DNA from 3 places in the Paenibacillus sp. BK720 genome. Region 3 is predicted to be linked to each of the others. Evidence: riboswitches for the same ligand, from Rfam matches in the RefSeq annotation. Region 3 holds a riboswitch; each other region holds the start of a gene.
The links. Region 3 has a riboswitch for cyclic di-GMP ahead of FHT67_RS09010 (methyl-accepting chemotaxis protein). Riboswitches for the same ligand answer to the same signal wherever they lie in the genome.
Positions count from the first base shown of each region.

Region 1: it holds a riboswitch for cyclic di-GMP, as region 3 does, so the genes downstream of both, FHT67_RS19760 (RHS repeat-associated core domain-containing protein) here and FHT67_RS09010 (methyl-accepting chemotaxis protein) in region 3, are expected to answer to the same signal.
Region 2: it holds a riboswitch for cyclic di-GMP, as region 3 does, so the genes downstream of both, FHT67_RS07970 (transglutaminase-like domain-containing protein) here and FHT67_RS09010 (methyl-accepting chemotaxis protein) in region 3, are expected to answer to the same signal.

Region 1 is NZ_JAASRQ010000005.1:168,723-179,256, forward strand. It holds gene FHT67_RS19725 (MFS transporter) at 1-1,255, shown strand, start outside; gene FHT67_RS19730 (hypothetical protein) at 1,313-1,501, opposite strand; gene FHT67_RS19735 (SgrR family transcriptional regulator) at 1,625-3,409, shown strand; gene FHT67_RS19740 (hypothetical protein) at 3,465-3,923, opposite strand; gene FHT67_RS19745 (DUF5683 domain-containing protein) at 3,920-4,693, opposite strand; gene FHT67_RS19750 (hypothetical protein) at 4,698-5,489, opposite strand; gene FHT67_RS19755 (fibronectin type III domain-containing protein) at 5,765-7,414, shown strand; cyclic di-GMP riboswitch class I at 7,616-7,691, shown strand; gene FHT67_RS19760 (RHS repeat-associated core domain-containing protein) at 7,784-10,534, shown strand, end outside.
Region 2 is NZ_JAASRQ010000002.1:220,891-231,424, forward strand. It holds gene FHT67_RS07950 (DUF2332 family protein) at 1-19, shown strand, start outside; gene FHT67_RS07955 (hypothetical protein) at 227-580, shown strand; gene FHT67_RS29675 (hypothetical protein) at 913-1,056, shown strand; gene FHT67_RS07960 (hypothetical protein) at 1,075-1,503, shown strand; gene FHT67_RS07965 (glycosyl hydrolase family 28 protein) at 1,608-3,044, shown strand; gene FHT67_RS07970 (transglutaminase-like domain-containing protein) at 3,176-3,988, opposite strand; cyclic di-GMP riboswitch class I at 4,003-4,093, opposite strand; gene FHT67_RS07975 (class D sortase) at 4,164-4,853, opposite strand; gene FHT67_RS07980 (collagen binding domain-containing protein) at 5,034-8,840, shown strand; gene FHT67_RS07985 (ABC transporter permease) at 9,275-10,243, shown strand; gene FHT67_RS07990 (carbohydrate ABC transporter permease) at 10,262-10,534, shown strand, end outside.
Region 3 is NZ_JAASRQ010000002.1:478,891-489,424, reverse strand. It holds gene FHT67_RS09050 (DUF6081 family protein) at 35-763, opposite strand; gene FHT67_RS09045 (prenyltransferase) at 808-1,716, opposite strand; gene FHT67_RS09040 (hypothetical protein) at 1,896-2,654, opposite strand; gene FHT67_RS09035 (ABC transporter ATP-binding protein) at 2,651-3,349, opposite strand; gene FHT67_RS09030 (GntR family transcriptional regulator) at 3,355-3,750, opposite strand; gene FHT67_RS09025 (ABC transporter permease) at 3,795-4,553, opposite strand; gene FHT67_RS09020 (ABC transporter ATP-binding protein) at 4,546-5,499, opposite strand; gene FHT67_RS09015 (DUF6886 family protein) at 5,673-6,197, shown strand; gene FHT67_RS09010 (methyl-accepting chemotaxis protein) at 6,263-8,041, opposite strand; cyclic di-GMP riboswitch class I at 8,134-8,221, opposite strand; gene FHT67_RS09005 (YrzA family protein) at 8,396-8,608, shown strand; tRNA gene FHT67_RS09000 (tRNA-Thr) at 8,687-8,762, shown strand; tRNA gene FHT67_RS08995 (tRNA-Pro) at 8,771-8,847, shown strand; gene FHT67_RS08990 (aspartate aminotransferase family protein) at 8,901-10,253, opposite strand.

The DNA.
Region 1 (10,534 bases), on a different contig from region 3:
ATTTCTGCTGCTTGGCGGCAGGCTTTCGGATCTAATGGGCAGAAGGATGATGTTTATGCTGGCAATGGGGCTGTTCGGACTAGGCTCGCTGCTTGGCGGTCTGGCTGATTCCCAATTGACGCTTATTCTTGCCAGAGGGCTTCAAGGTCTTGGCGGCGCCTTGTTATCTCCGGCTACTCTGTCTCTTATCATGTCGAACTTCGAGGAAGGCCGGGAGCGCAATCGTGCAATGGGCATATGGGCCTCCATGGGTGGCGTAGGCATGTCCCTGGGGCTTTTACTCGGCGGGGTATTGACCAGCTATATAGGATGGGAAGCGACCTTTTTCGTTAATGTGCCTATTGCGCTGATTGTCATTTTGTTATCCCCTGTGGTGCTCGTCGAGAGCAAATCCGCGTCAGGCTCCCGGCATTACGATGCGGCGGGAACGTTATCCGTAACAGCAGGCATGCTGCTCGTTGTGTATTACCTCATCCAGTCTCCGGTGACGGGGTGGCTTAGCGCGGCAACGCTGCCGTATCTGCTCATTGGCGTTGTGCTTCTGTTGGCGTTTATTCGAATCGAAAAGAAATCCAAAGAACCGCTGCTTCCCCTCGGCTTATTCCGCAACCGGAATTTGACTGGGGCATCGCTTACCGCATTCCTGTTTTCCGCATCGTTTGGGACGCTGTATTATTTCCTTACTTTATATACGCAAGGCGTGCTGCACTACTCAGCTATTCAATCGGGGCTTAGTTTCCTGCCTCTGACCCTTAGCGCATTCCTGGGAGCCCGGATGATTAACTATGCGTTGAGCAAGGTCGGGGTTGCCGGCACCATTGCCGTCGGTATGGGACTTGGCTTGATCGGATTTCTACTGTTGACCAGGTTGTCCGAATACGGCTCGGCTTGGGGCATTATCCCGGGGACGGTAATCGTTGGCCTTGGTCAGGCCTTAGTGTTTACTACCATGTTTATTGCCGGCAGCAGCGGTGTCGATCCCAAGACGCAAGGCGTTGCCTCTGCGGTGATTTCGACCGGCCAGCAGATTGGAGGGGCCGTAGGCCTCGCGGTTATCATGGCCGTTTTATCGGCAAGTCTGGGATCAACCGCTACGCTTGAAACGATGCTTCCGGCTGATCTGAACGAGGCGATTCATACGGCTTTCGTCATTAGCGCGGTTATTGCCCTGCTAGGCATTCTTGTTGCCTATTCGACCTTGAAGCAGAATAAGCCGGAGAAGCTTCAGGATACGAAAGTGACGCCTCTGCATTAATACCAAGAAGAAAGGACCCTCCTCGATGCAGGATGGTCCTTATTCATGAACTGGCGATCATCTTTTCCTCCAGGTGAGCGGCTTCATCACATGCAGCAGCGGAGTGAGGAATCCGTTGCGGCGGCCCTTTTTCGCATCGCTGTCGTACTTGACGTAACGTCCCAAGCGGATAGCCCGGTCGAGCTCGGCCTGGCGGAGCTTTTGCAGTTGATCCACGGTGTGGTAATCATTGTAATTGTACGGCATTTCAACATCCCCTTTAATCGGTTGAACTATTTGTTTTCTTGTTTTCATTATGCGGGTGAAACAAAGAGGTAAAAAGTGTAGAATAGTTGCAATAGATTTCCCCTTTTAGCGAGGTGAGGAGAATTGCTGGTACTGGAACGATATTTGACCCTGTACAACCGTTTTGCCGGCGAACCCGGAGCAGGCGCGACGGCAGAGGCGTCCCTGGAGCAGGTAGCGGAAGCTCTATTCTGTACGGAGCGCAATGCCAAGCTGGTGCTCCGCAAGCTGACGGAAGAGGGACTAATCGATTGGCAGGCGGGACGGGGCCGAGGCAACCGCTCGCAAATTACATTCCGGGAAGACCGGGAGAAGCTGCTGCTCGATCTGTCGAAGCGGTATGCGGAGGATGGCGAATACAACAAGGCATTCCATCTTCTGCAGACCTTCGGGGAAGGGACGGCCGCGAACGAGAAGTTTATGGAGTGGATGAGCGGAAACTTCGGCTTTCGCAGGCAGCCGGGGAAGGAAGCGGACGTACTGCGTCTCCCGATCTTCAAGACCATTATGACGCTTGATCCGGCCGATTTCGTCTATTCCTTGTGCTCGCATATGATTCAGCAAATTTTCGACCGGCTTGTCCTCCTTGATGAAGCGACCGGACAGATCAAGCCCGGAATCGCGCATTATTGGGAGCATAACGAAGACGCTACCGTATGGACCTTCCATCTGCGGAAAGGTATTCACTTTCACGGAGGGCGCGAGCTGACGGCGGAAGATGTTGTATTTACGGCAGAGCGCCTGAAGAACGGAGGCAAACGCAACAGCTGGATTATGCGTTCTCTTGAGCGCGTGGAAGCCGTATCGGAGCGGATTGTAAGGTTTCATCTGACGCGTCCCAACTGGCTGTTTCTGAAATACGCGTCCTCGAATGTAATGGCGATTCTGCCGGCCAATCTGCTGGGACTAACCGAAGAGCAGTTCTGGAAGCTGCCTTCCGGTACCGGGCCGTTTCAGATAGAGGAGTGGAAGGACGGCAAGCTGCTGCTTGGAGCCAACCCGCATTATTACCAGTCTCGTCCCCACCTGGACCAGGTGGAGATCGTTCACGTGCCGCAGGAAGAAGCGAGAAAAGCCGGAATGACCAGCTGGCAGCAATTGATCTGCGATCCGACGCTGCGGGATGTAACGGTGGAGAACGGCTGGATTCAGATTGAATCCAAGAGCTTATGCACCAGTCTGCTTAGCTGGAATATGGAGAAGGCCGGTCCGCAGCGTTCGGAGGCGTTCCGCCGTATCGTGAACCGGCTGATTGACCGCCATGCGATGATCCGGGAATTAACCGGGTACAGGGATTTTCCTGCAAGAGGATTTTTCCCCGAGCTTGCGACCGCTCATGAACCGGATACGGATCGTTTGGAGCCGGAGGAAGCGGGCAGGCTGCTGCTTGAAGCCGGGTATAACGGGGAGCCGATGACCTTGTGCGCCCATCCGGGTCATGCCGAGGATGTGAACTGGATTGCGGATCGCTGCCGCCGTGCCGGTATTTCCGTCCTGGTGCGCATTGAAGCGCCTTATACGATTCATCATGTCTTGGATGAGATTGATCTGCTGTTCCATGCGCTTGTATTTCCGGAGGAGGACGTAAGCCTCATTGAGGGCTGCGAGCAGGAAGGGAGCTTTCTGAAGGAGCTGATGAGCCCCGAGCTGTCGCGCTGGACGATGGAAAGCTTCGATCGGGCGCTGGCAAGCGAAGACCCGAATAGCCGCAAAGCGATTTACGCGGGGATTGAGGAGAGGCTTAAAGGCGAGGCACAGGTGCATTTCGTCCTTCATATGAAATTTCATACCGATTATCATCCTTCGTTAAAAGGAGTCCGGATCAACTCGCTTGGCTGGATCGATTTTAAGGATATTTTCCGTACCTGACTCTTGCATTCGTAACGGTCTGCCTCCGGCGGGCTGTTTTTTTTGCGCCCGGGAACTATTCGGGCGAGGCCTGGGCAAGGCCAACCGTTAAGGCCCGGTTCGTCCACATCACTTGTTGAACCTCATCGGCTTGCCAGGCCTGGCATTGCACAATGACGGTAACCTCGGATTTAAACTTATTGTGCCTTTTGTGCTTATTCACGAAAATCGCATTGATTCCGAAGCCGAGACAAAAGCCGGTAAAAGCAAAGATCAGCCCCCATATAATAGGTCCCCATGTCCAAATAAATCCCAGACTGGTGCCGATGACGGACATAGCCGTAGCGCAAGCCAAGCCAATCTCGACTCCCGTGGAAAGGGAGCTCGCTTTGTTCGGCTTATCGGATTGAAAGATCTTGGATTCCTTATCCATGCATACGACTAGCAGCCGTTCCTTGGATACCCCTATGCTTTCTAGTTTCGTCAGAGCATGCTCAAGCTCGATGGAATGCATGAAGGTGCCGATAATAATCATCCGTTATCACCTGACTTGCCAAAGATTCGTACAGCGGAGGAGCGGTAACGCTCAGCCAGGTACTGGCGCTGCCCCAAGCTGAAAAGCAGATTATGCTCTTTAGCTATCAAAAAGGCATGATACATGGAACCGCCTATAACAGAAGGCATAAACAACAGCCAATGGGCGCTCAAAACGGCGATAGATTCCGTTAGTCTTCCACTCAGGAGATGGATTAACGATTCATGCGCATGAGACAAAACGACATACAGCCACCACCAGAATATCGCATAGAAAGCGAGGCCGATCCGGTGATTGTACAGCTGGCCCATGCCGGGAAACAACAGCGAAATGACGGCTGCGGCTAACGGGCTTTTAGGCTGGATATACTGCACCTCGGATGTAAACAGCGTCATATTGGGGAGAGGTTCATTCTCCAGCCGCGCGATCCGGTAGAGCTTGTTCTGATAGACCGCGGAGCAGTAGCAGTCCCACATCGCGACGAAATAAATAATGATATAACCGATTACAAATCGGGGCTCGAGGATCGCTTTTGCCTCGGCAAAATTCCCGCAAAGCGTATAGACGATCGCCTGGTTGACATGGCCAAGCGTGTTGAATATCACTTCCGATAACGAGAGGAAGGTTCCCCTTAAATACTGGTTCAGCAAAAAATGCCCGAAGCCGGGGAATGCAGCCGACCACCACCAGACCATGTAGGGATTGCGGGAATGGATAGACGTTATGCCAAACGGGCTTAGTTTGGCGACGGGCCTCCGTGAGGGGTTCATCGAATCAGCTCTCCCTTCGCGATAGCACAGCAGATTTTTCGGCTATAATTCGGTGTATTCCGGCAAGCAGCTGAAGAATGACGATTTGCAGCAAGAGCAGGAGAAGCACCAGCCAAACGCCGGACGTATATAAAATATCCCTATGGTTGAGCCACCAGTAAACGCAGCCCATGATAACGAACAAAATCGCCTTCCAGATCCAGCCGCCCCGCAAGGAAACTAGACAGGCGAACAAGAGGGAATCGGCATGCACGATTAGAGTAGCGAATGCCAGATTGTCCCGGGCAGGGTCTTCAAACCATCCGGGTCTAAATCCAAGCTGGTAAAAGATCAGCAAATAGCCGGACATGATTGTTCCTTGCAGAGATACGTTAATGATATAAAGCATCACCAGCCGGAGCAGGTAGGGATGGTCCGGCTGGCATAGCTTTTGCCAGAGCCATTTCCCCATTGAGGGGAGCAAGATCAATCCGATTCCCGTATAGATGAGTTTCCACCAATGATGCTCGAAAACCCCTAAATAGATAAAGGACTGTTCAATTGCCATAAAGCCCGCTGCAATAAGGAGGATCCACCGGAAGCGAATCCGGTAGACCGCAATTAGCGTGCAGGTAGACGGGACGATAAAGCCGTTGGATACGATAGCGCCCATCGCACTGTCATAAAACGAATTGCGGAGTATCCCGGGCTTATAGCTATAGCTGTTAAGAAGTACAAAGATGACCAGCTCCAGAATGTAGACAGCGCCGGCAATACAGATATAGAAGGGGAGAATCTTTAAGTTTTTTGTTCTCAACCAGGAGAGCGCAATAAATATTAAACTCGCGATAACAAGGAGCAAGTACGGGATAAACGATGGAATAAAATCATCTCCAGGTCGGCAGGATGTTGGGACTGGAATTATTCTTCCAATTTTGCTCTAATTTATGCCAGCCATTGGTATTTTCTTTGCCGCCAAAGACGGAATGAAAGCAATCACATCAAACCTTCAACTGTACGGAACACTCCCTTAATTAATCATCAATAAAATAGGGCTTGTACCACATTTTACCTATATGGGAGAGTGAATTCATGTACACGTCACCAATGAAACGCATGGTGAAAACAGCTTTAGCCGGAACGATGGCGGCTGCCATGCTCGCAGCCCCGTTCCTGTATTCGCAGTCGGCTTTTGCCGCGGTCGGCACGCCTAACTATGAGGTGAAGCTGACCCTCGATCCGGCTCTTGTTCTGGATTCGAGCCACAACCTGGTCAGCGCGGTACGGAGCGAGTTCGACACAGGCAGCTCGTACAAATCTTACAGGGTACAGTACATGGATACGGCAACGCAAAGCATGCAAGGACAGGGCTGGAGCGAGCGGATTCGCAAACGGGATGACCAGAGCAATCATGAGATTCAATACAAGAAACGATACGACGTGGTAAACGGCGATATTAACGCCGCTTTGACGCAAGCGGCAAGCGAGGGGCTTGATTCGTCTTCCGGTTTTGACTTCCAAGTGGATTGGGGCTACTCCAAGCAAACGCTCAGCATCGATTACGAGAAGGACGTGACGATCTCCGGTTATAGCGGCAGCGGACTGAAAATGCCAAACGAAGCAACATCGCGTACCGTATCGGTATCCAGCGAACCAAGCAAGTTTACCAATTGGACAAGCACGGGCTGGGGAACAACGCAGCTCAATAACGCTGTTGTATACGGACCGGTTGATTTCAAGCGTTATGAGGGTACGTTTGACGATCTCGATCTGGACATCGAGGTGTGGACGGTAATGAATGAAGCGAAGACGGGCAACGAGTATTGGGTGGAAGCATCTTTCAAGACGGACAGCTACAGCGAAGCAAGCTCGACCCGCACGGCTTTGATTAATGAGCTGAACAGCAAAGGCTGGCTGATCCCGCAGGACCTGCTCCGCACAAGCCAAATTATCGAACGTTATGCCCCGGCTCCGGCGGTACCGGACACAACGGCTCCTACGGCGCCAACGAACGCAACGGCAACGGCTGCTTCCAGCAACCAGATTAATCTGAGCTGGACGGCTTCCACGGACAATGTTGGCGTGACGGGCTATAATGTTTACCGGGGCGGCGTGCTGGCCGGTTCTTCGGCCGGTACCTCCTACAGCGACACGGGCTTGACGGCATCCACAAGCTATTCTTATACGGTCAAGGCGAAGGATGCGGCAGGCAACGAGTCGGCAGCAAGCAGCACAGTAAGCGCGACAACGCTGGCGGCTGGCAGCGGCGGCACGACAGGCGGCACTTACAATGTGAACGGCAGCACGGGAACTTATATCGAAGCGGAAAACTATACGGCGAAGAACGGTACGTTTCTTAACGCAGCCTGCCCGGTATGCTCGAACGGCTACGATATGGAGACGCCTAACGGTTCCGGCGACGGCAACACGAACTACATTGCTTATACGATTAATGTAACGAATGGCGGCTCCTTCTACGTTCATTTGCTCAGCAGCGGCGTCGACAGCAGCTCGGACAGCTTTACGGTTGCGATTGACAGTGCTTCCGGCTCGCAAGTAACAACGACTTCGAATAGCACCTGGGCTTGGAAAAAATCCAGTTCCATGTCGATCGCAAACGGCACGCACACGCTGTACATTAAAGGAAGAGAAGACGGCGCGAAGGTAGACAAGATCTACCTGTCGAAGTCGAGCACATCCCCAACCGGACTTGGCGGAACGGCTGCCGTGCCGGTGAGTTAATAGCTGTTGGCAAGAGCGGACACCTCATGGTGATCCGCTCTTTTTTTGCGTCAATCTTTGATCTCTTAGTCGCAGGACCAAGATTCTATTAATCTAGTAGTTCCGTACGACTATTTTCCTGAAAATGAATTTACAACCATGCACAATTTACTATATTATACAGAACATAATCCAAGATTATCATATCTTGCATATTTCTATGAACCGAAAAGGCAAACCAGCCGCGAGGCTGGGACGCAAAGTCATGGGTCCCCCGTAGGATCGCCAGACCGCCGAAATCGCCCGTGTCTTTCATGCTCATGGCCGGACGCCTATTTTGGCGTTGCGGCTTTTTTCGTGTCGACAACAAGACGGGGAGAGAAGAGAGAAATGAAGGTTCGGGCAATATCGATTGTATTGATTGTGTCCTTGCTGCTGGGGATTGCTCCGGCAACCGTATGGGGCGAAGCAGTGAAAGTGACAGGACAGTTTGTGGCGGACATGATCCCCTCAGGCAGCACGAATGAGGCTGCAGAGGCTTGGACGGATGGGCCAAACAAGACGGAGAATCCGCGGTATTATTCCTTTAATAACGAGCAGGTATTACAAGCTATGACGGATCTTGGGCCGGACCGCACCGGATCGGGCGGCTCCAGCCTGAAGATGAATGATACGAAAGCAATGTTTGATGAACAAGCAGGGCAAGTTACTCTTACCTGGACGGACAGCTTGAAGAGCTGGATAGACTCGCAGGATGGCGATCCGCAAAGTCCTCCAGCCGGCTATGAGGTCACGGTAACGGTAGAGGACTTGGCAACGAAGAAGAGCTATACGCTCGCCGGCGGCAAGAAGGATACAAGCGGCGAGAACAGCATCGTATGGAATGGAAAGGATGCGGATGGCAATCTGCTTCCGGACGGCGTTTATTATTGGACGCTTAAGGCAGATACGGTGCCGACAATCATCTTTAAGCTGCCTCCGGCCGAAGAAGGCGGCGAGCCTGTCCTGAAGCCCGCGAAGGCGCCGGCCTACGCGATGGAGAAGCAGATGATCCGCCTGGACCGCAATGGCCCGGAGATTACCGCCATTCATCCGCTTGGCGGCCAGAAGGTTGCGGTAGAGGTAAGAGATGCGGTAAGCGGCGTGAAGAAGCTTTCGGTTACGGGGGCTGCGCAGCTGACGAAGGAGTGGGCTGGCGATGAGCTCCCTCTTGGAACGGCGGTGCCGATTACGGCAGGAAGCGGCGAGACGATTTATATTAAAGTTGAGGATGCAGCGGGCAATGTAACCGAGGATGAGCTGCCGCTGTATCCTATCGTCACGGGCACGGGTGCTGCGGACAGCATTCCCTATGCCGAATCTCAGGTGGCCGGACAGAATGTCAGAATCAACCTGGCATCGGGCAACGGCTTGCAGAGCTTTGACGGGTTCACGCAGGAGCGTCCGGGTACGGATCTTAATTTCTATCTGACCTATAACCATCAGAACCGGATCAAGGGAAAGCTGGGCTATGGCTGGAGCTTCAGTCTGGATTCCCGGCTGACCAAATGGCCGGACAAAGGCAATATCACATGGACAGGCTTCGACGGGACCGTCTATTGGTTCGAGCCTGCCGGAGATAACAAGTACGTCACGTATGCCAACGGACAGAAGCAGCATTTTCCAAGCTTAACGTTTGATCCGGATTCCAGCTCCGCGGACAAGGACGCCTACATTATGGAATGGCCGGACCAGCTGCGCTACCGCTTCCATAACGATGGACGATTCTGGCTGATCCAGGACCGCTATACGACGGAGATGTCCTTCGAATGGGAAGAGGTATCGACGGCTTACGGCAGCGATTACCGGATCAAGAAAGTATTCGATATCGAGAAAAAGGACGTCGTGACCTTCAACTACGAGAAGGGCAAAGATACGCTGAGCTCGACGATTATCGCCGACATTGACGGTCTGGGCAATGAGATTAACAGCGAGAAGCGCAAGTTCTACTTCATGTACAATACAGCCGGCGAATTCGTTGGTTATCGCGCGCCTTCCCAGACGATTACGCGTTTCGTCTACGATGACCTGCACCGCGTTGTCAAAGTGATCGATAACGGCAATAACGTACGCGAGGAAGAAGGGGCAACGAAGGAATCGGTTACAACCGCATGGAAATACGGCACGCAGAACCGAGTCGAGCGCATCGGCATGACCCGCAGCCAGGATCAGGCGGAGGAATTCCTCGGGGCATCGTATGGGGCGAATGAAGCAACCGTGCAGCAGCCATCCGGCAGCTACAAGCTGAGCTGGGACCGGTATCTCCATCCGACTCAGATGGTCGAGACGGTGAAGACGGCAGATGGAGACAGACAAGCGACTACGTCGTATGCCTACAGCGGCAACAATCTGATCCGCGTGACCGATCCGATGAACCGCGTAACGCGTTACCGGTACAATGACGCGGATATGGTGGTGGCGCAGCAAAGCCCTTCAGGCCGCATTGTGAATTACTCCTACGATGAGGATCTGGATCCGACAGGCGAGACCGGGCCTAACGGCCACCGGATTGTGATCAGCTATCAGAAGGATAACCGGAAAATATTGACCCGTACCACAACGCAGGCTGCCGTTGATCCGGCTGGCGTTAATGACGAGGCCAGCATCAGCACCGTTGAAACGTATAATGCCAAGGGTGAACTGGTTAAGAGAACGGACGGCAACGGCAATGTTTTTAACTATACTTATGATGACAATGGATTCGTAACAAGCGACGGTACAACAACCTCCTATGTGAATGACCGGAACGGCAATCATACTTCTATTATTATGGATGCAGAAACGACTGATGAAGCTGTAACGACCCAGACGTTTAATGCGGTAGGCTGGCTGATGCATAGCGAGTCGCCGGAAGGTCTGTCAGAGGATTTCGAATACGATCCATGGGGACGGATAACCAAGCACGTACAGCATGATCTTGGCGATTCATCCAAGATACTCACTACCACCTACCGCTATGACGACGGCGGCAACCTTATTGAACAATCGGACGGCTTAACGTCTACAGCCTACACCTATGATGGAATGGGCAGACAGCTGACGTCGAAGATGACGGCACTTGATGGAACGGAAGGGACCATTACCGAATCCTATGTGTATGAC
Region 2 (10,534 bases), 260 kb from region 3:
GTTTAAGTGGGAGGGATGAATTTCACCGGCGAATTTTTCCGTTGTTACAGGCGCACGGCAAAGCTACCCCCAAAACCGGAGACAAAGACGAATACTATAATACGTTCGATTATTGTAGAATCATCGCTTGTTTTGTTCCCTATTAGTTCTAGAGGGCCATCTTAGAAGATGGTCCTTTTCATTTATGCGGAGGAGTATATATTAATAATAAGGAGGCTGTCCGAAGATGAAACATACGGCTGATCGAATACAGAGTTTTTATCAAAAACAGTACAAGCTCTGCTACATCCAATCCTTTAATCTGGTTCGCTGCGAGCATGAAGCGGGGATGTTGACGGATAATTTGATCATAACGCTTAGTTCGCTTCCGCTCGCCCAGGAAGCTCCCAAATTAATCATTACGTTTGAGGATGTCAAAGATCTGAAGATAGGCAGCTTCCAGGGAGCCTTCCGTTTGGATATCAACATTCAGGATATTTCATCCGACCAGCTTGAGAATATTAACTTCCGGGTAAAAGAACAAGAGTACGAAGCCTTTGCCTTTGTATGCAGATGCTTCGAATGGGTTAGAACCTATTAGCGGGATGGCGTTTGGCCAAATCAAAATGCTTAAGCGAAAGTCCAGAAGCACCGGCAGTATGGAATCCATACTGTCGGGTGCTTTTTTTATTGAAAACGAAACTATTCATCCGCCTCCGCCGTCTAACAACTAGAATTAAACCCTTATACTGGAATTTACGAACTTAGAGGTGATCGATTATTAAGCTGGAGAGAAGAACGATCGTCAAGCTTGCCGTTATTGTTGCAGCAGCCTTATGGATCATTAGCTTCCTGTCCCCGCAGTTAACGACCCGGAGGTATATGCTGACCAGCTTCCATCTTGGAAGCGTATTTTCGTCTAAAATTACCAATATGCATCGCTATGATCATCAATACGGCCATTTGTACGATGTGACTAACTTCAAAGACAGAGTTACCGGTGGCGGAATGAGCGTATTTTACTTGAAAAAATTTGGACCGTTCTGGATCGTTTCGAGCGTTGGAACGGGGCCTTGATGGAAGGAGGGGCTCGTCATGAACATCAGCCTAAAGAGCTGGAGGATACGGCTTATTGTTGCGCTATTTTTGGTACTAGCATTCTATATTGGTTTTTATGTCTGGATCCTGCAAAGCGTTAAACATACCGTAACCTCGATCTATATGGACGGGAAAAACGGAATAGCGTTAGACGATTCCTCTGTTTCGGATGCGGTTAAAAGCAAGTTTCTTCAGTTTGTGGATTTCCCGAATCAAAAGCCCGATGACAACGTCCAAGTTCAATTAAGCACGGGTCATGTCTTTCATACCTTTACCAGAGGGACGGTATGGATTCGGTACACGTACGAAGGCGTTGGTCGACATGACCATGCAGCCAGGTATGGGGTATCCAGAGTTCCAATCAAGATTAAAGCCAAGCTTGATCATGGTTCGTGGGTGATCGTCGATAAGGAGGAACAGCCCTAAGGCCAGGAGTAAGTTTTTACAAGGAATCTAGCGAAATTACGATTGCTGGGCGTAATGCCGGCTAAGTAGAATAAATGGAACAAACCGTTTAGGAGAGTGTTCCCTTGGCAAAGGCAGCCGCTAATTCATTATCCGTTTATCCGATTCCAAAAGCATTGCCCGTCAATCATGATTTTGATGTATTTATACGCATCCCGGGCGGGGAATGGACGGAAGTTGGAGTCCTGCTCGTTAAAGTCGACATGCATCATGTAAGAGAGGCTTCGCTTGCGAAATTCGATTGCAACGGTGAAGTCGAAGTGAAAGTCATTTGTAACCGTGAGCCCGTGAGGGATGCCGTTATCCGCCCGCTCTCCACCGGCATTCATGCCGAAATCATTGACGACCGAACCATGCAGTTCCGCTTATCCAAGCCGCAGAAGCTGTCGGTTGAAATAAACGGCGACCGGTTCCATAACCTTCATTTGTTTGCCAAAAAGCTCGCGGAGCAGCGTCCCGATTCGTCGGATCCCGGCGTTGCTTGCATTCATCCCGGCATTCATCGAATCGACGATTTGCAAGCAAAGCTGGCGGATGCCCGTTATCATACGTTATGTTTCGCGGCTGGTCTTCATCATATTGAGCAGGTCGTTGTTCACGTTCCATCGAACAAGAAGATTTACATCGAGGGAGGAGCTTATGTAGCGGGAGCTTTCGTCTGCGACAAGGTGGAAAATGTGCAAATCTCCGGCCACGGAATTATTTACTTGGCGGAGTTCGGCCGCTTCTCAGCGTTCCGTGGCGTCAGGATCATGTATTCGCGGAATATTTCGGTGTCCGGCATAACCGTTGTGGATCCGCCGCATTACAGCATTTATTTGGGACAGTCGCAGCAAATACGAATTGCCGACTTCGAGTCGTTCAGTACGCGAGGCTGGTCTGACGGCATCGATATGATGTCCTGCAGCGACGTTGAGATCGATCATGTCTTTATGCGAAATTCCGATGATTGCATTGCCATTTACGGGCACCGCTGGGGGTATTACGGCGATACGCGCAATATTACAGTGAAGAATTCAACCCTATGGGCAGACGTGGCTCACCCGACCAATATCGGTACCCACGGCGATTACGAAGCAGACGGCACGCAAATTGAGAATATTACTTTCGAGAATATCGATATTCTGGAGCATCATGAACCTCAGGATAATTACCGCGGCTGCCTGTCTATTAACGCCGGGGACAAAAATACGGTGCGCAACGTGACCTACCGCAATATCCGAATCGAACGGTTCGAGCTCGGCAGAATCATCGATATCCGGGTAGTGTGGAATCCGGATTACAATCCGGTCCCGGGCAGCCGGATCGAACAAATCACGTTCGACGGCATTTACTATACCGGCAGCGACAATGCTGTCTCAAGAATCAGCGGCTTTGACGATGATCGCTGCGTCGACGGAGTAACCGTCCATAATCTCTATATCAACGACCTCAAGGTCACTAATATCTCTACCGGCAATATCGAGTTAGGAAGCTATGTAAACAATCTCACTTTCAGTTAAGTTTTCCTTGTATTTAAGATGGTGGTGTTCCATCATTTCTTCCCATCGCCTTGCTCATGGATTCCGCAAAGGAGCAAAATCTAAAAATAGCGTTGCAGGGATAGCCCATGCAACGCTATTTTTTATGGTCACTAAAAGTATTTAGTTACAGTGTAATTCGCGGTATTTTTAAAAAGGCTGGGCTTTTGGCCGCCTTGGATGCGGGCGGCATCGTAGGTTGTGTCTATAATAACCCATTTTTTCAGATTGCTCAGGTACACTTCGTTCCAGGCATGTTCTACGTTCGGCTTGCTGCGTTCTCTGCCCATGACGAGTTTTGTCGGGATGCCAAGGCTTCTGGCCATGGCCGCAAAGGTCGCCGCGTAATCGTAGCAAATGCCTCCGGAAGCCTTGAACACGGTATCCAGGTTCGGAATATAGCCGGCTTTCACGGTCTTTGCTTTGTTATTATCGTAGACGAATTTTTTGGTGATGAAATTATAGATCGCTTGAACCTTTTGTTGATCCGTAGCAGCGGTTTTCGTCAACTCGGCCGCTTTCTTGACCGCCATGGTCTGGCTTGTCCAATTAATCAGCGGATTGGATAGCTTGAACACCTGCTTGTCGTCGGTCTGTTTCACCGCCAAGGTTTCCTGCTTAATAACTTTGTACTGCGTGGCATTCACAGCTTCGGCGATTAGTACCGAATAGCTGCCATTTCCAAGCTGCAGCGGATATTTAACGCCGTTAGTCAGAGGATAATCGTATTGGGTCTTGCCTTTGGCAATGCGGACAATCACTTTCGCGCCGTTTGCGGGCTTGTAATTAACGGTTATGTACCCTTGAGCGACGCCTTGTTTCCCGATAATCGCGGCGGTCGTGGAAGTGGCGGCGAACGTGCTGTTCACGGGCAGGCAGGAGGCAATCAGAGTTGCAAGCAGCAGGAAAAACATTCTTTTAAACATAAAAAAACTCTCCTTTCGGCGGCTGGCTGTCATCTCGGGCATGCGCGCGAGGAAGACCCTGTAGCTTTGCGTCTTTAGCTTTCGCTAAATTTGCCTTTGTCGGTGGAAAGCACCGGTTAATTTGGTTTGCTAGTTTTAATTTACTATAAGCTTGCCGGTTTTCATAGAAAAATCTTCAAGATTCGGCGTTCTGATTTTCGGCTAGAATTCCTTTCACAATGATCCTTTGGGTCGGTTTATAAAGAGGATGGCAGGTAATAAGCGTAATTTCGCTGTCTTTGCCGTTTCCTTCCAGCACCTCGACTTGCGTCGGTTTTACGTATTGCTTCGAATTTACGATATAAGTGAAAGTCTCGTCAGCCGTCTGCACCTGAATGCGGTCGCCAATCTCGATTTCGTCCAACCGGTTGAAATTTTTGCCGTACGTATGGCTGCGATGGCCCGCGATGGCGTAATTGCCGATCTGACCGGGCTTGCCGGTATGCAGGATGCTTGCTACGGATAAGGCTAGATGCGCCTGCGTCGCGTTGGTGATAATAGGCAGCTTCAAATTAATTTTGTCGATGATCAGCACGCCTTCGATCGATTTTTTGCCGATGCCTTTGGACTGAAGCCGCTGTTCCATATCATCCGCCGAGTTGGCGCCGGTTAAGGCCGGGCTGACGGAAGCGGGTGTTTGGTCCTGCTCATCGGCCGTCGTATTCTGCGCATCAATAGGTACCTGGTCTATTCTTTGCAAGTTGTCTTCCCATGCCTTAAGGATTTGACGCTGCTGATAAATCTCGTAACGGTCCTTAATGGTCGGGTAGAGAAAGATGAGAAGTCCTGCGAGAATGAGGAGAATGGGAGCAATTTTTTTAATCATTTTGTCGAATCCTACCTTTTTTATGGCTAAAAATGGATTAAATTGGTTGCGACGTTGTCGAATTCTAGTATAAACTGGATAAGTGCTTTCTGCCTAGTTGTTTTCTCTATTTTTTAGTAGAATAGCGCAAATGGCTGGGACGATAGACTATCATTCAAGAAAAGAGGTTGATGACGGAAAATGGTTTTTAAAAAAATAGCGGGATTAGCAATCGTCCTGCTGCTGCTTTCCCAGGTGGTAAGCGGGACCGGCTTTGTTTCTAAGGCGTATGCCTCGTCCATCGATGATGTGATCAACATCATTGACAGTGCGGAGCTAACCGTACTGGATGCCGGCAATAATCCCGTACCGCTTACGGAGCTGCTTGAGCAGGGGGCGAAAGTAAACCTAGCCTATAGCTGGTCACTGCCCAACGGCCACGGCTTTAAAGAAGGCGACACCTTTACGTTCGGAATTCCGGACGAGTTCTTGCTGTTCAATGACATCTCCGGCGAACTTATGCTGGACCCTGAGACAACAGTCGGAACGTTCGCGGCAACAGCTTCGACCCATCAAGTGGTAATGACGTTTAACGATTACATTACCGATCACGACGATGTAGGGGGCATCCTAAAATTCTCCTCGCAATTCGATAAGCAAAAAATTACGGGAAGCACAACGCATGCCATCACCATTCCGACCAAGGGCGGTACTACGGTGTTTACGCTGCGCTTCAAACCAACGGTTACGTCGACAATCGAGAAGAGCGGCGTGCCCGCAGGCTACAATCCGAAGTCGATTGACTGGACCGTAGACGTGAACAAGGCGCTTGACACCGTTAATAACGCTGTCATGACCGACCCTATTCCGGCCGGCTTGTCGATGGCGGACGCCTCGTCGGTTCAGGTTTACGATTTGAACGTTAATCTGGACGGATCGGTTGCTGTCGGCGGCGCGGTGGATCCAAGCCGTTATACGGCGGATATTACGGGCGGCGCTCTCAACGTGCATTTTGCCGACCCGGTCACATCGGCGTACCGCATCAAATTCACCACGAGCATCGATGATGCCAGCAAGGCTTCCTTCAGCAATACCGCCAAGTTCATGGGCGACAACAAGCCTGAAGTAACCTCTAACTCAACGGTGAACGTCAATTACGGCAAGCTGCTCGATAAGTCGTCGACGGGCTATGATTCCAATACCCAGACGATATCTTGGGCGATTAATTACAATTACAAGGAACAAGCCATTGATCAGACGGACGCGCTGCTTGCGGACACGTTTAATGATGTTCAGGAGCTTGTGCCAGGTTCCATTGCGGTATATCCGGTAACTTTCGATATCAACGGCAACGGAACGAAGGGGGCCGCTCTTCCGGGGTCGGATTACACGGTAACTCCGACCAATGATCCCGCCCAACACTTGAACGGTTTCAATCTCCAATTTAACAACGCGGTCACTTCCGCTTACAAAGTGGAGTATCAGACCCGTTCCATCGATCGCGTAGACGGATCGGGCGCCACGAATATCGTGAACAAGGTTACTGCGAATGGAGCAATGGCTTCCGCTAGCCGCGGCATCAAGCAGGTTATTTTGCAGAAGGGCACCGGCACGATCGATTACGCTGCGCAAACGGTATCCTGGCGTATTCGATTAAATGAAGACAGCAAAACAATGTCTAACGCCCAGTTGATCGACGAGTTTACAAAGGGCGGAATGCAGCTGGTACCGGGGAGCTTAAGCATAACGCCGGACAGCGGAACGGCGGCCGCCTATACGGTTACCGAAATAGCAAGCCCAACTCCTGCGGTTAATGACGGCTTCAAGATTCAGTTTACCGAAGCGATTCACGTGCCTTATACCATTACGTACACAACGAAATACAACAACGATTGGCTGAACTCGGATTGGATTACAACAAACGCCTCTTATCCCAACCACACCACGGTAGATTGGGATGAGAACGCAGCAGCATCTGCTGTCGGGGTAACGGCAACGTTTAATCCGAATAACGAAACAAAGGCCAATGGCTACAAAAAAGGGTCTTACAATGCGGCGACCAAAGAAATCACTTGGACGGTAGGCGTAAACTACAATCGCAAAACATTGGCAAACGCGATCGTGCAAGATCAATTGCTCGCCGGCCAGAAGCTGATTCCGGAATCGCTTCACGTGTATAATATGACGGTTCCGGCCAACGGAAATCCCGCTCAGGGCACTGAAGTCGATGCCGCGGAATACACCGTCAACTATACGGGCGATGTGGTGAAAGTAACCTTTAACCAACCTATCTCCGCGGGATATATTCTGGTGTTCTCCACAAGCCTGGCGGATGACCTCATCGATGCGTCGATAGGCAACACGGCCCAGCTGCTGGACGGGACAAAATCCGAATCCAAGGATTTGACGGCTTCCGTCAATATTCCTCAAGGCGGCGAGTACGTTAACAAGGACGGTCAGCAGAACGGCGGCAAGATCAGTTGGACGATCTATATTAACCGTGGGCAATCGACCGTAAACGACGCTCTTGTGACGGACGAGCCCACGGATAATCAGCTGCTCATTCCGGAGTCGTTTAATTTGTATCCGACGACGGTTGCCGCAAGCGGAACCGTTACGAAAGTGAACACGCCGCTAGTCAAAGGCACGGATTACACGCTTGCGATCGAGACTGATCCCGAAACGGGGAAACAGCTCTTCAAGCTGGCGTTCCTGCACCAAATTACGAGCGCTTACGTGCTGGAGTACCAGTCGCTGATCGTGGCGCAGAATGGCGATACGGTCTCTAACAAGGTCAGCTTCAGCGGCAACAACGTACAGACTGTCACAAAAGATTCCGTAAAAGAGATCGTCGTTGGCGTATCGGACGGTTCGGGGACGGGCAGCGGCGTACGCGGCGCTCTCACGGTGCTGAAGCAGGACGGGGATACGCAAGCTGCGCTTAGCGGAGCGATTTTCGCGCTTTATCGCCAATCGGGCTCGGACCGTATTCTCGTAAATACGCTTACGACAGGCGCGGACGGCAAAGTTGAATTCAAGAAACTGCTGTACGGGAACTATGTGCTGATTGAAACGGCTGCACCGATCGGTTACCAATTAGACGCAACCGAACGTCCCGTCAAAATCGATTCCACAACAGCCGTTAACCTGACCATCGACAATGCTAAAATTTTGGTCTCGCTAACGGTGCTGAAACAGGATAAGGATAACCATGATCCTTTAAGCGGAGCAACCTATAACCTCTTCCGTCAATCCGGAGCGGCTCGCACGCTCGTGAACACGTTAACGACGGGAGCGGACGGGAAAGCCGTATTTACAAACCTGCCTTATGGCGATTACGTACTTCTTGAAACGGCAGCGCCTTCCGGATATGTACTGGATACGACGGAGCATCCGGTGGCCATCAATTCGCCTACGAATGTTGAAGTGACCCTTGACAACGTGAAAAGGCCTCCTTCACCACCACCGGTAACGCCAACGGATCCGGAACCGCCGACTCCGACGCTGCCGTCAGATCCGGAACCGTCGACGCCGACAGAACCGACAGATCCGGTACCGTCGATGCCTACCGAACCGACTGACCCGGAACCATCGACGACGCCTTCGAAGCCCGTCAAGCAGCCGGACATCCATAAAACGACCAAAAAAGACGAATTGATCGAAAGCAGCGTGAATGTACCTCTTGGCGGCATCGCTGTCGTGAATCAAGGTCCAAAGCATGGTGAGGTCATCGTCAAGCCTGATGGCAGTTGGACTTATAAGCCCGACAAAGGCTATACGGGCAAGGATCGTTTCACCATTATCGTTAAAAATAAGGATGGCAATGCCACGGAAACCTTGATTACGATTACCGTCGATGGCGTACCCCTCGGCACCATTGATGCAGGCACGCCGACATTGCCGAAAACTGGAGAGGGCAGTCAATTGGGAATAAGGCTGGTAGGATTAGCTATTATTCTCTTAGGCGTATTCTTAATGAGTAGAAGGATAATGCGTAAAGCAGAATAAATGTAGTGAGAATGTATGTTTATTGATAACTAACAAGGGGGTGTCCCATAAGTCATGAACATGACGATGGGACACCTCTTTCGTGTTCGGGTATTAGAAATCGAAAAATAGCGTTGCAGGGTCAGCCCTCTGCAACGCTATTTTTATGAGAAATAACTGTTATTTCGCGCTCGAGGAGCATTTAATTGCTCAGTATGAAGCGAAAATTACAAGGAATCTTGTAATTTTATGATATTTTCGTTTTTTTGATACGCTTACAATTTAAGTAACAAGTCAACGACAGAGAGTAGGAGAATGAACATGGCGAAAGACGAGATTCAGCAGTGGATCGGCAGCACATGGAACAAAATCGAGCGATTGAAGCTACGCTTCGCTTGAACAACAAGCATGTGCTCCTGTGGTAGAGAGAAGAGGAGAGAAAGGAGCAAGAGAGGATGGAAAAAACGCATGCCGTCAAACTTGAAAGCGTCAACATTCCGGGAAAGCAATCCGCTTTAAAGCGCACCTGGAAAGAGTACAAAAAAAGCAAATATCTTCTTCTTATGCTGCTGCCGGTACTCGTATGGTACGCGATCTTTTGCTATGGGCCGATGTACGGCATTCTGATTGCCTTCAAGGATTACAGTCCTGTTCTCGGAACCTGGGACAGTCCTTGGAACCACTTTGCCTACTTTGATTACTTGTTCAACCAGTCGCCCGAGTTTCCGAGGATTCTGAAAAATACGGTTATCATCAGCGGGTTGAATATAATTTGCGGATTTCCGGCGCCTATTATCCTAGCTCTGCTGCTGAACGAGCTGCGGATTACCTGGTTTAAGAAAATCGCGCAGTCGATCTCGTATTTGCCGCATTTCTTCTCGTGGGTTGTTCTATCCGGCATTGTCTTCCTGATGCTGTCCCCGTCGACGGGACCGGTTAACTACATTCTGGGCTGGTTCGGAGTCGATCCGATCTACTTCCTCGGGGATACAAGATATTTCCGCTTTAGCCTGGTGATCACGAATATCTGGAAGGAAGTAGGCTGGGGAACGATCGTCTACCTTGCGGCCCTGTCGGGGATTGACCAGACCTTGTACGAAGCAGCGCGGATGGACGGGGCGAACCGATGGAAGCAGACCTGGCATGTGACTTTGCCTTCCATGCTGCCGATCATTTCCATTATGTTCATCCTGTCGCTTGGCGGCATTCTGAATGCGGGCTTTGACCAGATCTACAACTTGTACAGCCCGGCCGTATTCGAAGTCGGGGATGTCATCGACACCTATGTTTACCGTCAGGGGATCGTGAATTTCCAGATGGGATTAACCACGGCGGTTGGTTTATTCAAAAATATCGTCGGGATTACGCTGGTCCTCGGGACGAACTATATCGTGAAAAAGATGGGACAGGAAGGCGTTCTGTAAGGAGGGGAGTATGTCGGTATGAAAATGACTGCCGGAGAGAAAGTGTTTCAAGTGTTTCTGCTTCTGTTCATCTTAATGCTTTGCGTAATAGCGATTTATCCTTTCATTCATATTGCAGCGGTCTCCTTCAGCGCGCCTAAGGAAGCCGGCCGCTTCGGATTCCACTGGTTCCCGAGAGATATCGATCTGTTCTCCTGGGAACAGCTGCTCACGCAAAAGAAAGTCTGGATCGGCATGCGCAATACCACGCTGCGTACTGTCCTTGGCACGGTGCTTACGCTCATTGCCATG
Region 3 (10,534 bases):
GCCGCTCCCTCAGGAACGGCCTCGTCTTCGTGCGTTATTCGGTTACCGTAATCGTAATTGGCGAGTACTCTCCTATTACCGTCTGGCCATGAACGGATACGCTGCCTTCCGGGGTCAGATCCTTCTCGGTCATAATGCCAAGCGCTACCGTAAACTGATTGAATTTCACCGGTACGTTACGCTCCCTGCGTACTTCCGTACCGTTTACGCAGAAGACAATCTCGTCATTATCGCGGTTGTACGTAATTTTGTACGTATTAAACTCGCGAGCCTGGAAATCGGTCGATTCCTTGAACACGCAGAAATATCTTGTCTTGTCCGTCTCCGGCACCGAAACGCCAGGGAACGGCAAAACCGCATAAACGCTTGCGTATTTGTCATTGCCTGCAAAGAAGTCCAGCGCGCCTCCTGTCGTGAAATCCAGCAGATTAAGCGATGCATAACCGTCGTACAAGTCGCCGGGCGCCGTATTCTGCGTACGAGCACGGATCTGGAGCTCGAAGCTGATCTCGCCACTTTCCGGCACTTCCACCGGCTTTGCCGAATAGTACATATGCTTTGCATTGTCGAGAATTTGAATCTTGTCATGCTTGCGGCTAAGCGGAGCTCGCACGTACAGGATACCGTTGCGTACGATAACTACCGCATCCGGCTCGCGGTATTGCCAGAATGTTCCGTCCGGCAGCGGGAAGCCGCCAATCGTCCATACTTTGCCTTCGTCAAGAATCGTATCGAAATCCCCAAGCACCCATTGTTTGCCCATCTTCTGTCCCCTCAGCTTTCGTGATGAAATTCCGACCCCTTATCTTATAAGAGGCCTTGAATGATTAATGCGGCAATCAGGATAGAGCCGCAGCGGTTAGTCGCCTTAACCGAATTGCCCATCAGCGGCAAATAGGCATGGGAAGGATTATGCTCCTTCAGCTTGCCGTATACGGCATACAGAGGAACGCCCGTCGCAAGTCCAAGCAGCGCATACCAAGGCAGCGCGTCCGCAAGCACGCAAATAACCAGCGAGACGTAAGCTAAAGCCAGCAGCCATCTGGAGAAGACTAGCGCTCTTTGTTCTCCCCATACGACAACCAGCGTTTTTTTGCCGGCCTGCTTGTCCGCCTGCCAGTGCAGGAAATGATGATTGAATAAAATAAGAGTGGTAAGCAGTCCGATCGGAAGCGAAAGCAGCAAAGCCCGGTAGTCGAGCTGCGAGGACTGCACATAGTAAGCGCCGGCAACGGGCAAAATACCAAACGACAGCAGGATTGCAACTTCGCTGTAGCCTTTGCCGCGGTAGCCAAAACGTATGGGCGGCGCAACATAGAAATAAGCGATCAATCCGCCAAGTCCTCCAAACACGATAACCGGCCATCCGCTAATCGCCGACAAAACAATGCCGCATAGCGCGGCAAGCCCGAATAGCGACCAGGTCACGGCTGCGAATGCGCGGAGCGTCCACGTACCGTTTGTGAGATAGCCGGAATTGGTCGATATAACCCCTTCTGCTGCTTTGGCTGCTTCATCCGTTCCGTTGTAGTAGTCCCACAAATCATTGATCATATTCGAGAACAAATGCGCTGCGCCCGAGCCAACAAGCGTAAGCAGGAGCAGCCAAACATTAAAGCGGCCATCCCACACGAAAGCGCCCAATGCGCCAAGCGCAACGGGAATAAGCATAACCGGAAGCACGCGTATCCGCGATGCCTTCATAAACTGCTTCATGATGTTATTCAAAGCTGCATGTCTCTCCCTTCTTCTTCATCCGTCCAGCCTCATCAAATTTAATTGAAACACTTTGGGCAACGGACCGTCAACTGAAAGAATAGGGCGAAAGCATCAATATCTGACAAAAAAAGAGCTTCCCTGGGTGCTAAGCACCTCAGAAAGCTCTATCGCAACTCCTAGCCCCTAACCTGAATTTTCCGGTTAATCAGATAGGTCATCATATAAACCAGCAGGACGATAATAACAGCTTCATAAAGCAGCGGTCCCCAAAAATTCGGAACGCTGGCCTGCACATGAACGACCTGATCGGCGGAATCCGTAATCTTTACGTTAACGGATTTGAAAAACTGATCCGTAGACACGTTCATGCTTGGGAACAGCTTCGTTTCCACCCATTGAACGGCGAGCTGCAGCCCGATAAAGAGAGCCGCGCCTATCCAGGAGCCCTTTTTCCCTCTAAATACTTTCGCCACCGTAATGCTTGAGAAAATGATCGTTACAAATAAAATACTGGAGATCAGCATCGCCCAGAAGCCTCTGTCCGCCAGAATATCGAAGACCCGCAAGTGTACCGTATCCACAACGCCGCCAAGCACAAGCAGATGGATTACGCCTGCAACGCCAATGACAATCAGCCCCGCGATTCCGAGCAATAGCGGAGATAATACCGTATATAAGGCTGGCAGCGGAAGAAGCCGGCGGTTAAAATACCTGAGATTGCGTTCGAACGTCCTGCAGACCGTTACGCAGAGCGAAATCGTTACGGCCAAATAAAGCAGAAACGTCAGCACGTAAATCAGATCCGACTCCAGGTTCTTAACCTCGCCGTACACCGTAAGCGCACCTCCGGTTATGACGAACAAGGCTCCGACGATCAGCAAAAAGCCAGCGTTCCGTTTCCAATCGTATTTGACCAGCTTAAGCAAATTCATCATTCCGCGAACACCTCTTTAAACAGCTCATCCACGCTTTTGCCTTGCGAGAACCGGATCGTCTCCACTTCCTCGTGAAGGACAATGCTTCCGTTCTTGATCAGAATAACCTCGTCGAAAATCCGTTCGATATCCCGTACCAGGTGCGTGGATATCATCAAGCAGCTGTCTTCGTTATAATATTTAACGATCGCATCCAATATCTTCTCGCGGGCGACCGGATCCACGCCGCCAATCGGTTCGTCGAGCAAATACAGCTTGGCGTTGCGGGACAAAGCCAAGGTCAGCTGCAGCCGCTCGTTCATCCCTTTGGACAACGTGCTGATCCTGTCCGCGGGCTGCAATTTCATGAATTGCAGCATTTCATCGGCTTTTGCTGGGTCAAAGTCCGGGTAGAAATCCCGATAAAAGCCAAGCGCGTCCTTGACCCGCATCCAGGATTCCGTCAGCGGCTTATCCGGCATAAAAGAAGTCAAAGCTTTGGTCCGCTGACCGCTTGTTTCCCCGCATACGAGCAATTGGCCCGAGGATGGCGGCATAAGGCCGGCGGCGATTTTCATCAACGTGCTTTTACCGCTTCCGTTGCTGCCAAGCAAGCCAATGATCCTGCCGGGCTGGATTTTGAAAGAAACATTGTCCAGCGCACGCTTGGCTCCATACGTTTTCGTTACTCCCGATAGCTCCAAGATCGATTCCACGTCTCTTATTCACTCCTGTCCGTACGGCTTTCCGCTTTGCCGTCTTTTACGGCATCCTTTACGATGGCCACAATATCGTCCTTCTCGAAGCCAAGCTCCTTCATTCCTTGCACAAACCGTTCGAGCAGCTCGCCCGCCATTTCTTTCTTGATTTGCATAATCGTCGACTCCCTACTCGTCACAAATCGGCCAAGTCCTCGTCTTGTCTCTACAATGCCTTCCCGCTCCAGCTCCTGGAACGTACGTTGAATCGTATTCGGGTTGATCTGCAGCTCAAGGGCCATGTCCCGTACCGATTCGATTTTGTCACCGGGATTTAATCTGCCGGTAATAATCTGCTTCTTCACATAGTTCATAATCTGAATATAAATCGGCATATTGTTGTCAAATACAATTGTCACGGGTCAAGATTCTCCTTTCCATCTGTCGGCCCCAAACGCCTCGCTTAAGCGATGTCGCGCTTCTTGAAAACGGCGAAGCTGACGGATAGGAACAGCGCCATATATACAAGCAGTATAACAATGGAAAAGGCGAGCGTCATCCCCTCAACCGGCACTGCGTCGCTGCGGTAGACCGACAGGTCCGTATTGGCGAACAGCAAATACTTCGTAATCGTGTAACGGGACAGCAGCATAACCAGAAGACTGCCGACCATCATGGAGAAAATGCCGATGCCGATTGCCGCACCGTTTGATTTCGTCAGGATTCCGATCATAAAGGTCAGCGTTACGAACACAATGGAGTAAACGGCCAGACTTGCTGCATTGCTAAGAAAATCCGTCCAAGTCGATTCCCCTGCCCCGCCGCCGTAAACGATATAACCGGCAACGACGGCAAACACGGCCGCGGTTACGACTAACGTTAACGCGTAAAGCACGGAGATGATATACTTGGAGGCCAAAATCTTGTGACGGCTCTGCGCCCGGATCAGGAGAAACTTAATGGTGCCGTAACGGTATTCCTGCGTCACGCTGCCTGCCGCCGCGAGAACGGCAAGAACCGGAACCAGCTGCCCTGCGGCTTGAAGCATAATCGTGCCCGTTGCGAAATCAACCGTTGAGTTCAGGCCGTCCGGCGACAATTTGTAGAAAGCAAAGGCTAAAATCGCAAAAACAACGGCAAGAATGGCATAGGCGACGAAAAACGACTTCTTCTTGCTGAGCTTCAGCCATTCGTTTATTAATAATCCCGTAAAGTTACGCAATGCGGTTACCTCCCGTCAGCTTCATAAACTCTTCTTCCAAGGTTGCCCGTACTTCCTCAATCCGGTAGATTGCAACGCCTTCCGCCGCAAGCTTCGCGACAAGACCGGGAATCTGATCATGCAGCAGCTTGACGGTAATCCGGTTCGTGAAGGAATCCGTTTGCGTCACCTCAACCCCGTCGACGTGGCTGATCGCTTCCTGCGCCTGCCCGGCATTTCCGACCTGCATGGAAATGGTGAGCACCTTCTGCTTCGGCGATTCCGTCTCTCCGATGGAGCGGGCGGTAACAAACTTGCCTTCCTGAATTACGATAACCCGGCTGCACATCAGCTCGATCTCGCTGAGCAAATGGCTGGAGACCAGAATCGCGATGCCTTCGGATTCCGCTATCCGCTTCAAATATTCGCGCATCTCCTTGATACCCGCCGGATCCAGGCCGTTAGTCGGCTCATCCAGAATAAGCAGCTTTGGCTCATGGAGCAGCGCTTGCGCGATACCGAGACGCTGGCGCATGCCAAGCGAATAGGCCTTTACTTTTTTGCCGAGCGCTTCCTGCATGCCAACCAGCTTCGTAACCTCCTCAATCCGCGCGTCGGTTACGCCCTCCGTCATCCGCTGGTATTGCTTCAAATTATCGTAGCCCGTCATGTACGGGTAGAACTCGGGGTTCTCGATAATTCCTCCGACATGCCTGATGGCCTTCTCGAAGTTCGTCCGTACGCTTTGCCCGCAAATCCGGACGTCCCCTTCCGACATTCCGATTAAACCAACAATCATCCGCATCGTGGTTGTTTTGCCTGCGCCGTTTGGACCAAGCAGTCCAACAACCTCTCCCTGCGCGATATCAAAGGATAATCCGTTCACAATCGCTTTGCTGCCGATCTTCTTCGTCAAACCGTCCAATTGAAGCACGATCGACGGATTCGTTATTTTTGCCGTTGTCATAGCGCCTCTCCCTTTTGTATTAGTGTTATAGTTGAATAGTACACTAGATCATTAGTGATGTAAAGAGGCTGAATCAAAAATATCCATTTTTTTACGAAAAATAGTTGTTTGCCCGAAAGGACTGCCCTAGAATAGATAAGCACTGACGACCGCTTCGATAGGAGGCTATGAGGATGAGGCTGTTTCATTTCAGCGAGGAAAGGGCTATTGACGTCTTTGTTCCGAGGGTAAAAGCCAACCGGACCGATATGCCGCCCGTTGTCTGGGCGATTGACGAGGAGCATCAGTTCACCTTTTTCTTCCCGAGGGATTGCCCTCGAATCGTCTATACGAGATCGGCAGGATTAACTTCAGAGGATGAACGGAGGTTTTTCGGCACTACGGCTGCCAACATTGTGATTACCGTGGAGACCGGCTGGCACGAACGGATCAAGCAGACAACCTTGTACCGGTACGAGCTGCCACCCGAGTCCTTCGAGCTGTTCGACGAATACGCCGGATACTACGTATCCAAGGAAACCTTGGTTCCCCTTGCCGTGGAACCGCTTTCCGATCTTATTGAGCGGTTAGCGGGACTTGGCATCGAGATCCGCTTCACTCCAAATCTTCATCCGCTTAAAGAAGCGATTCTGCACTCCTCCCTCCGTGACTTCGGAATTCACCGGTTCCGGAACGCGCAAGCTGATACTAGACCGTAAAACGACTCAAAGGCTGTCCTCCCCGCAAGGAGAACAGCCTTTGTCTTGTACCTGCAAGATTGGCATTAAACTTTAAAAATTGCCGCTTTTTCTTTCAGCTCATACGAGGATTGCTGCAGATTTTGCGCCATCCCTTGCAAATCATCCGAAATATTGTTCTGCTCAACGGACAGATGACCCATCTGTTCCATTTTGCCATTCACCTCGGAGGAGGTGAGCAGGAGCTTGTCCACGGCGGTCACGATATGCGTGATGCCGGTTGTAATTTCATTGATGGCCGTCGAGATCTCGCTGACTTGCTCGGACAACGTATGGCTCTGCTTTTCCAGTCCTTTGAACATGTCGCTCGCGGCGGTCGAGGCTTGCTTGGTGGAGAAGATTACTTCGGCGAAAGCACCCATGCTCTTGCTGCTTGCCGCCACATCCTCTTGAATCAGGTGCATTTCCTTCGAAATATTTTTCGAAATCTGGTCGGTCTGACCCGACAGCTTGCGGATCTCCTCGGCTACAACCGCGAAGCCCCGTCCATGTTCGCCGGCCCGGGCGGATTCGATCGATGCATTAAGAGACAGCAGGTTCGTCTGCGTATTGACATCCTGGATGCTCTCCAGAAACTTCGATACATTGCTGTAGCGTTCGGTAATGCGGTTAAAAGCTTCCGTCACCTGGTTGAATTGCTCAACCGTCTGGTTCACCATTTGGACAACGCCTTCCATGTCTACCGAGCCGGTATGGGAATCGTCTCTCATTTGCTGCATGTCTTTATTGATATAATCGCTCGACGCCGCAATTTGCTGCGAGCTTGCCGAGATCTGCTCCGTTACGGCCGAGATCGAAGTCGCATCGTCGTATTGGGAGAGCAGGACGGTTGTTCCCAGATCGATCTGCCCTTTCACCTGCTCGGATGCCGTACGGTTGCGGGAGATCATATCGCCCATCTGGTTCGACATCTGGAGAACGGTCTGGCTTACGCTTAGCGTCGCTTTGATGGTTGCTTTCAAATTATCGCCCATGGCCGCAAGCGAGCGGTCGATATCGCCGAATTCGTCCTTGCGTTCGAACGCCTGGTTATAAGTAAAGTCATTATGCCGATAGGCTTGAATGCGTCCCATAATCCCTTGAAGACCGGATCGGATGCTTCGGATGAGCCCAACCGTGAACAGAAACGGAATCACCGCCAGGATCAGTACGTTAATCAGGATGATTATATTCGCCGTATCCACGCTATCGGACAGAACCTTATCCGTATGCGCAGCGTCAACGGTAATCCGGGCGTTGACGTTCTGGTTGGCGAACTCCAGCTCGTTCAAGTAAATATTAACGAGCCTAAGCACAAGCGCCGATTTCATTTCGGCTGTCACATTTTCGAACTGGGTGACATTCGAGCTCTTCAAGTCATTGTAGGCAATCTCGTAGATGTTCGCCTGGCCAATGTACGTTTGCTGCTCCTCCGCGGCCGGGAACATCTTGTCCAGCTTCTCGAAGGTCTTCTTCAAATGCTCGATCTGACCCGGCATATCGGCCAAACGTTCTTTCGGATCGACTACTTCCGCATTCTGGCTGTCATTGTTGTTTTCGATCGAATTGATCATCATCAGAAGCGTTTGCAGCAGCGAATTAGAGATCCCTTCGTATTCGCGCTGCGCGCTCGTAAGCGTATTCGCATTCTTGACGGCATGGGATACCGACAGATTTTGCGTATAGATGAACGCGCCTGCCCCTACGTTAAATAAAGTGATGATGCTGGTCAGCATAAGCAGCCGCACACCGATTTTTCTTCTTCCCTCCACAAGCTGCTTTCTTGCGCCTAGCCATTGCAATGCCTTTTTAACCCATTCCTTCATTCTTCTCGTCTCTCCTCGCTGTCACTGAAAAAAGAAAATAAGCTATCCGGCCTAGGACAGGCGGATAGCTGTTTAAGGCACTATGTCCTGCGTCCGGCGGTCTGGCAGCCATCGCTTCTATGCAGCATTAGGCCCATAACTTTGCGTCCTTGCCTTTCGGCAAGTTTGCCTTTTTCAGTTGAATTACGCTATTTTCGACACACAAGGACTAGTTTAGGATATATATACCTATTTGTAAACAAAAATTGGGTCAATTCCCAACACTCCGACTTTAGTCTCATCCGTCTTTGATTCGCTGCCCAAAAACGCTATAATAGATTCAAATAATAAAAATAGAGACAGGAGGAGTCGACGATGGAATTCCGGTTGGATTTGATTGACGATAAAGTAGAGTTCTTTGAGGCTAGCGATCTGCGCACGCTGGAGCTGAAGATCGAGCGGCAAATCGAGAACAATAAAGCGCTTCTGCTGCAGGTTCACCAGGTTCAGCATCAAGCTGCCTTTAATGCCCTTACAGGTAAAATGCTGTACAGCGCCGTTGTTCATTTCAAGGCCAAAAAGCTCTAGAAAACTTTCTCGAAAAAAGTCTTGCATAATTCGCACGGGCTGTGGCATAATACGTTTTGTGCCCGACACAAACCATATGCCGGTGTAGCTCAGTTGGTAGAGCAACTGACTTGTAATCAGTAGGTCGTGGGTTCGACTCCTATCGCCGGCACCATTCTTTTCCGGGACGTAGCTCAGCTTGGTAGAGCACCTGGTTTGGGACCAGGGGGTCGCATGTTCAAATCGTGTCGTCCCGACCATAGAGCAAACGCGTAAGCTTGATAGAGATCAGGCTTTTTTTGTTTTTCTTCTATTATATACATTCGAATACATCCTTTAGCGTTTGAACGAGAAAAGCAATATCCTCATCCGTGGATGACAACGGCGGACTGATCGTTAGCACATTATTGTAGCCTGCGACGGTATCGCCGTTTTTGCCTATTAGGAGACCTTTCGCCTTGCACTCCGCCATGATCCGGACAACGCCCGACAGCGGATAAGGCTCCTTCGTTTGTTTATCGCTAACCAGCTCGATGCCCATTAGAAAGCCAAAGCTCCGGATGTCTCCGACTATCGGATGCTCTTTCAAGCCGGTTAATCCCTCGATAAGCCGTTCGCCAAGCGCGGCCGACCGTTCCACCAGCTGTTCCCGCTCCAATATCCCGAGATTCGCCAGCGCAAGGGCACAAGCTGCCGGCGCGCCGCCAAACGTATTCAGATGACGGAAATGGCTGTACATGTCCTTGCCCTTGAAGGCGTCGTAAATATCTTTGCGAACCGCCGTTGCCGACAAAGGCAGATAACCGCTGGTCAGTCCTTTCGCCATCGTAACGATGTCCGGCTTAATGCCGTAATTCATATGCCCGAATTTACGGCCCGAACGGCCAAAGCCGCAAATCACTTCGTCGATAATGAGCAGTACGCCGTACCTCGTGCAGATATCCCTGACCTTCTCGAGATAAATGGGCTCGGGCACAAGGACTCCTCCGCCTGTGATCGCGGGTTCCATAATAACAGCCGCTATCGTCTCCTGCCCTTCCCATACGATCGTCTCTTCGATCGCTTGCGCGCATTGCAGATTAAACTGCTCGACCGACATGCCATCCGGACGCCGGTAGCTGTCCGGCGGGCGGACATGAAGGAAGCCTCCCGCAAGCGGCTCATACAAGTATTTGCGCTGAGCTTGCCCGGTTGCCGCTAATGCGCCCATCGAATTGCCATGGTACGCCCGGTAACGGGAAATAAACTTGTAGCGGCCAGGGGCGCCGGATTGCTCATGATATTGCCTTGCCATCTTAAACGCGACTTCGTTCGCGTCGGACCCGCTGTTGGAATAGAAGATGACATAGTCATCCTCCAGCCATTCATTCAGCTTTTCGGCCAGGCGGATCGCCGGCTCGTGGCTTTGCGTTAACGGATAGTAGGACAAGGTTTTGAGCTGTTCATAAGCCGCACGGGCCAGTTCCTCCCGCCCGTACCCCACATTCACGCACCAGAGACCGGACATCCCGTCCAAATACCGGTTGCCCCGGCTATCCGTTATCCACGAGCCTTGTCCTTCCTTAACGACCATCGGAGGTGCCTGCTCATTATAAGGCGCCATGGCATGCCACACATATTGACGGTCCTTTGCAATCAGATCCGCTTCATCCCGGTTGATGGACATCGCTTGCGCACTCCTCTCCCTTTACCTAACCGTACCATGCCGTAACCATTATCTTTTGCGCAGTCCTTCTCTTACATCTATGTCTAGTATAGAGGCGAATATTACCGTTTACATTAGACAGAGTGTCACGAAGTACGGGGCTTTTTTCAATCTGAACGTCACAAACAACCGGAGCGGACTCTAGCTGCTCCGGTTGTTTGTTCCTCCGTCCGATTCTCTCAGGACTTTCGCGGCGCTTAACGATGCGGCACATCCTTAAGCACCGAAACCATACGAGCGCG